Regions from separate parts of the Paenibacillus sp. SN-8-1 genome, predicted to be linked through region 2. Evidence: a T-box and tRNA genes for the amino acid it is inferred to sense, from the RefSeq annotation. Region 2 holds a T-box; the other holds one or more tRNA genes.
The links. The T-box of region 2 lies ahead of leuS (leucine--tRNA ligase). A T-box ahead of a tRNA ligase gene usually reads a tRNA of that ligase, here a tRNA-Leu.

Region 1: it encodes a tRNA-Leu, which carries the amino acid that the T-box ahead of leuS (leucine--tRNA ligase) is inferred to sense. The anticodon was not compared.

The regions. Positions count from the first base shown of each region.
Region 1 is NZ_CP194782.1:1,102,339-1,105,759, forward strand. Features, by position in the region: tRNA gene ACRRNK_RS05180 (tRNA-Glu) at 28-102, shown strand; tRNA gene ACRRNK_RS05185 (tRNA-Lys) at 236-311, shown strand; tRNA gene ACRRNK_RS05190 (tRNA-Leu) at 325-407, shown strand; gene tnpB (IS200/IS605 family element RNA-guided endonuclease TnpB) at 638-1,726, shown strand; tRNA gene ACRRNK_RS05200 (tRNA-Leu) at 1,926-2,008, shown strand; gene ACRRNK_RS05205 (Nramp family divalent metal transporter) at 2,126-3,421, opposite strand, start outside.
Region 2 is NZ_CP194782.1:1,520,403-1,523,823, forward strand. Features, by position in the region: gene ACRRNK_RS07040 (methyl-accepting chemotaxis protein) at 1-804, shown strand, start outside; T-box leader at 907-1,163, shown strand; gene leuS (leucine--tRNA ligase) at 1,522-3,421, shown strand, end outside.

The sequences.
Region 1 (3,421 bases), 420 kb from region 2:
GAGAGCAACTCGAAATACCTAAAACATGGCCCGTTGGTCAAGGGGTTAAGACACCTCCCTTTCACGGAGGTAACAGGGGTTCGAATCCCCTACGGGTCACCACCTTCATTAACAGCTTCAAGTGGGGATGAGAACCCATTAGGGTTCGTCGGAGTAATTGCTTCGGTAGGAATTCATCGCAGTCTCGTTCGAAGAATGAGTATCCCTTAAGGGTCACCACTTTCATTCTTAGTAAGAGCCATTAGCTCAGTTGGTAGAGCACCTGACTTTTAATCAGGGTGTCGAAGGTTCGAGTCCTTCATGGCTCACCATTTAATTTCATATGCGGTCGTGGTGGAATGGCAGACACGCTATCTTGAGGGGGTAGTGGGTGTATACCCGTGGAGGTTCGAGTCCTCTCGACCGCATCATTGTTTGAAGCAGGAGGAGCCTTATTTACAAGGCTCCTCCTGTTTTTATGTAGATAACAACGGTGCTGGTAAGAATTTTGGAATTGAAATGGGAGTGCTAATTTATCAAAAAAGTAGCCGAGAACACTCCTTCCTCTTCAGGGAGGAGATGAATCGGCAGCACTCATTTTTAGAGAACATATGTGCTATAATATAAACTATAAACCCAATTCAAGGAGGTGTGTGGCATGCTGGTTCATAAAGCCTATAAATATCGATTTTACCCAAATTCCGAGCAACAGCAGCTCATTTATCACATGTTTGGCTGTTGTCGTTTTGTGTTCAATCATTTCTTGGGCTTGTGGAATGACACTTATGCCTCAACCGGAAAGGGGTTATCTTATAACTCCTGTGCCACACAGCTGCCTGCACTTAAAGCTTCTTTTGAGTGGCTTAAGTTAGTCGATAGTATTGCCTTACAATCGGCGGTTCGCCATGTGGCAGATAGCTTTGATCACTTCTTTAAGAAGCAGAATCAGGCTCCACGCTTCAAAAGCCGCAAGAATCCTGTTCAAAGCTATACCACCAAATATACGAATGGCAATATTGCAATTGAAGGGGATAAGCTCAAGCTTCCGAAGCTAGGATGGATTCGATTTGCCAACTCCAGGGCATGTGAAGGACGTATTCTTTCCGCTGCAGTACGCCGAAATGCGGCGGGCAAATACTTTGTATCGCTTGTTTGTGAAGTAGATGTGCAGTCATTTCCTCCGGCCGATAAGCATATTGGCATTGATCTTGGCTTAAAAGAGTTTGCGGTCTGCTCAGATGGCATGCGAGTTGCAAATCCAAAGGCTTTCCGCAAATACGAGAAAAAGTTGGCTTTCTGGCAGCGCCGAATGAGTCGTCGCACTAAAGGTGGCTCGAACTGGCATAAAGCCAAAGTCAAAGTAGCTTGTATTCATGAAAGAATTACAAATATTCGCCAAGACTTCTTGCACCAGTTATCTACGAAGCTGATTCGTGAAAACCAAACGATGAGCATTGAAGATCTACAGGTAGCAAATATGCTTAAAAATCATAAGCTTGCGAAATCCATCGCAGATGCGTCTTGGAGTGAGTTTAAACGTCAGCTCACTTATAAAGCTCAGTGGTACGGACGCACGTTAAAATTCGCACACACCTTTACTCCAACGAGCCAAATGTGCCATATCTGCGGGAGTAAAAATAAAGATGTGAAAAACCTATCCGTGCGGCAATGGACATGTGCTTCATGCGGATCTTCGCATGATCGCGATGAAAATGCCGCTCACAATATTAAAAATCTTGCCGTATAAAGTAACATGGTCATGAACTGCGGGAACCGCAGGGATCGCCTGGTTAATTTTGCTTCGATTGAAGCAACCACCCAGGAATCCTCCACTTCTTTAAGTGGCGGGAGTGTTCAAAAAGTGGCTTCATTTAATTTCCACTTTACATTTGTGCTTGGCAGCTATATAATATGAAGTGTTCGCTTGAAAAATAGTGATACACCACGCGGTCGTGGTGGAATGGCAGACACGCTATCTTGAGGGGGTAGTGGGTGTATACCCGTGGAGGTTCGAGTCCTCTCGACCGCATATCGTAATGCAGGAACGATCTTTTTGCAGATTGCAAAGAGGTCGTTTTTTTCTTGTTTAGATACAGAAGAAGGCCCCCGTTCTCCTATTAGAGGAGTGCGGGGGCTTATTTGCAACTTATGAAGCAATAGTCTGAACCAGAAGGAAAATATTAAGTGTAATAATGATTCCTGTAACGAACCAAGCTAGAATGTTAATCCAGGTTTTGTTGGCGAACTCGCCCATCTTCGTTTTGCTGCTTGTAAATTTCACAAGAGGAACAACAGCGAATGGAAGCTGTAAGGAGAGAATCACCTGACTGAAGATTAATAAGTCCTGAACACCAGAATCCCCGTACATTGCTGTTACAATTACTGCCGGAACGATGGCGATCAAGCGGGTGATTAGACGCCGCAACCATGGTTTGAGGCGAAGATTAATGAAGCCCTCCATTACAATCTGGCCTGCAAGTGTACCGGTAAGCGTTGAATTTTGACCTGAAGCCAGAAGGGCTACGGCGAACATGACGCTTCCCAGGGTGGTCCCTACAATTGGAGTCAGCAAATGATAGGCATCGCCAATGTCCGTAACCTCAGTCAGACCGCTGGTATGGAAAGCTGCAGCCGAGACGATGAGAATCGCGGAGTTGATGAATAAGGCAAAGGTTAAGGCGATTGTCGAGTCCCAGGTCATATACTTGATGGCTTGACGTTTTCCAATAGCGGACTGATCAAATTGACGAGTCTGAACGATAGAAGAGTGCAGATACAAGTTGTGAGGCATTACCGTCGCCCCTAGAATAGCAATAGCTACATACAGCATCTGCGGATTGCTGATCACTTCTGCATTTGGAATATAACCCGTTAGGACACTACCCATATCCGGACTTGTCAGGAACAGGTCAATTCCGAAGCATACGGCAATCGTTGCAATCAGCACAATAATGAGGATCTCAAGGAATCGGAAGCCTTTATTCTGCAAGATCAGAATTAGAAGGACGTCAACTGCGGTTATGATTACCCCATATAGCAAAGGCAGTCCGAATAGTAAATTGAGTGCAATTGCGGTCCCGATGACTTCAGCCAAATCACATGCGGCAATGGCCAGCTCACACAATATCCAAAGTCCGAAGACAACCGGCTTGGAGTAATTGTCCCGGCAGGCTTGCGCCAAATCCTTCCCTGTGACAATTCCGAGCTTACCAGCTAGTGACTGAAGAAGTATGGCCATCAGGTTGGAAATTAAAATAACAGACAGCAGCGTATAGCCGAATCGTGAACCGCCCTCGATATCCGTAGCCCAGTTACCTGGGTCCATGTAGCCAACGGCCACCATGTAACCCGGTCCTGCGAAGGCGAGGAACTTCCTGAACCACTTCGCGTTGGTCGGAATCCGAAGAGAGCGATGCGCCTCCGGAAGCGACGGAAGTCCTTG
Region 2 (3,421 bases):
CAGGGGGTCGAGAAGCAGAAGCTGTCGTCTGAGCAATCGCTGAAGACCGCGGATGAGATGCTGCATGAATTTCAGACTATGAAGTCGAAATCGGCGCAAATGCTGGATTTGTCCAGTTCAATGTCTGGGTCCGTAGAAGATACCAAGCAGATTTTGTCACTGCTAACCGAAGGGATGAGGAATTTAACCGCCTCCTATACTGTATCGAAAGAGACGGTTGCGAGACTAGAACAGGAAGCGCGGGATATTGAGACAATAACAAGTACCGTCAAGGATATCTCCGAGCAGACGCATCTGCTTGCCCTAAATGCATCTATCGAGGCCTCAAGAGCTGGAGAACACGGCTATGGATTTGCTGTGGTGGCTCAGGAGATCAGGAAGCTGGCCGGGCAAAGTTCGGAATCCGTGCTCCAGATTACAGAATTAATCAGCCGTGTTCAGGCAAAGGTGAATGAGACAGTAGAGCTTCTAAGTGAGCAGACTGCTCTTGTAAATCAAGAATCGGAGCATACCTTATCGGCTGCTAAGACTCTCGACCAACTGTTTGTGATTGCTGAGCAATTTGTAGAGGCTATTAAGTTAATCGAATCGACCGTCTCAGCACAGACCCACCGTGTGGAGCGCACCCATCAAAGCGCAAATGAAATTCTTGTCATGACGAATACTTTTTCAGAGGGAGCTAAGCAAATATCCAACACAGCTCATGAAGAAACAGCGATTATGGAGGAGATCACCTCTTCGTCAGAGGAATTGATGATTTTGACCAATAAGCTGTTCGAGAAGACGAAAGTATTTAAAGTCTAACCTGACCGCAATACACAGAGTGGAGAATTATGATCTGGTTAGGGCGCCTGGCATTGACTATAAGCGAAGTTATGAATATAATAATTGATAATAAAATTGGATACTTAAACTTTGATGAGGACCAGTAATTCAGACCTAATCACACAGAGAGCCGGTGGGGGTGCGAACCGGTTGATAAGACTGTAATGAACTCGCCTCGGAGTCATGATGCAAGCCGGGAATCCGGGCAGATTACTGCCTTCAATCTGGTGAACATACATCGTTACACCCGCGTTAAGGGTGCTAAAGTGAGCGCAGGGCAAAGCATGTTGACGCGCTAACTAGGGTGGTACCACGGGAATATTCCTCTCGTCCCTAGCGGTAATAACGCTATGGACTGAGAGGTTTTTTTGTGACAATTACTTACTATATAAGACGCAGCTAAAAATTGACTTGAGGGTAAGGCGTAACGGAGGGGAAGCTTGGAACTGTAGGAGCGAAAGCGAATCGCCTACAAGCTTTCTGAAAGAAAGCTACATCGGAAGCATATGCCTTTGTCTCCGGATTTCATCCGCCCTGCGGTATAAATCAAGAAATCTGGAGGCGGGCAGCGGCCGAAAGTCCAAGCATTCCCCGTAGTTACGACTGTACCCACAAACATTTTAACTGCGGCTTATATAACGAATGCCTGACATGATTTCAAATTACAGATGTGCAACCCAAGGAGGATCTTTTTTCATGACAGACAAAAATGGCAATACTCACGTCTATCATCCGCAGGCGATTGAGCCGAAATGGCAAGCTTACTGGGATGAGCACCAGACGTTCAAGACAAGAGAGGATGCTGGTAAGCCGAAGTTCTATGCACTGGATATGTTCCCTTATCCTTCAGGTGCTGGTCTGCACGTAGGCCACCCGGAAGGCTATACCGCCACAGATATCGTCTCTCGATATAAGCGGATGCGCGGATATAATGTGCTTCATCCAATGGGCTGGGATGCATTCGGTCTTCCTGCTGAACAGCATGCACTGGATACTGGCGAACATCCCCGTCATATTACGGTGAAGAATATCAACAATTTCCGCCGCCAAATTAAGTCGCTAGGCTTCTCGTATGACTGGGATCGGGAGATCAGCACGACGGACCCGGAATATTATAAATGGACACAATGGATTTTTATTCAGCTCTATAATAAAGGACTTGCATATGTCGCGGAAGTACCGGTGAACTGGTGTCCCGCACTCGGAACTGTACTTGCTAATGAGGAAGTCATTGACGGGCTGAGCGAGCGTGGTGGACATCCGGTTATCCGCAAGCCGATGCGTCAATGGGTTCTTAAGATTACTGAATATGCTGAGCGTCTGCTTGAGGATCTGGAAGAGCTTGACTGGTCAGAAAGTATTAAAGACATGCAGCGCAACTGGATCGGCAAATCCGAAGGTGCGGAAGTCAATTTTGCAATTGAAGGCCAAAGCGAGTCCCTGACCGTGTTCACAACCCGTCCGGATACCTTGTTTGGGGCCAGCTATGCGGTTCTTGCTCCAGAGCATGCACTTGTCGATGTGATTACAAAAGACGACCGCCGCGAGGCTGTGAAAGGGTATCAGGAACAGGCTGCCCGTAAGAGCGATCTGGAGCGTACAGATCTTGCAAAAGAAAAGACCGGTGTGTTCACAGGGGCTTACGCGATTAATCCGGTCAATGGTGCCAAGGTACCGATCTGGATTGCTGATTATGTACTTGCAGGCTATGGTACAGGCGCAATTATGGCTGTTCCAGCTCATGATGAACGTGATTATGAATTTGCGAAGCAATTTGATCTGCCAATTCTTGAGGTAGTGTCAGGCGGTGATGTCAGCAAGGAGGCTTATGCGGGCGATGGGGAGCATATCAACTCCGACTTCCTGAATGGACTGAATAACGAAGAGGCGATTAAGAAAGCTATCTCATGGCTGGAAGAGCAGGGGAAAGGTAAAGGCAAAGTCACATACCGTCTGCGTGACTGGTTGTTCAGCCGTCAGCGCTACTGGGGTGAGCCGATTCCAATTCTGCATTTGGAAGACGGAACCATGAAGCCGGTTCCTGTGGATCAGCTTCCGCTTGTTCTGCCGGACGTGGATCAGATCAAGCCATCGGGAACAGGGGAATCACCACTGGCGAACGTGACGGAGTGGGTGAATACTACAGATCCTGAGACAGGTCTCCCGGCCAGACGGGAGACCAACACGATGCCGCAGTGGGCAGGAAGCTGCTGGTACTATCTCCGCTTCATAGATCCGCACAATGATAAGGAGCTGTGCTCGCCACAGAAGCAGAAGGAATGGCTGCCGGTTGATCTATATATTGGAGGTGCCGAGCACGCCGTACTGCACTTGCTGTACGCCCGCTTCTGGCACAAAGTTCTCTATGATCTCGGTGTGGTATCTACTAAGGAGCCGTTCCATAAGCTGGTTAACCAAGGTATGATTCTTGGAACAAACAATGAGAAGATGAGTAAATCCCGGGGGAACGTGATTAACCCGGACGAAATTGTAAATGAATATGGGGCAGACACACTCCGTATTTATGAAATGTTCATGGGTCCGCTTGAAGCTACCAAGCCTTGGAACTCGAACGGAGTCGAAGGGACGTACCGGT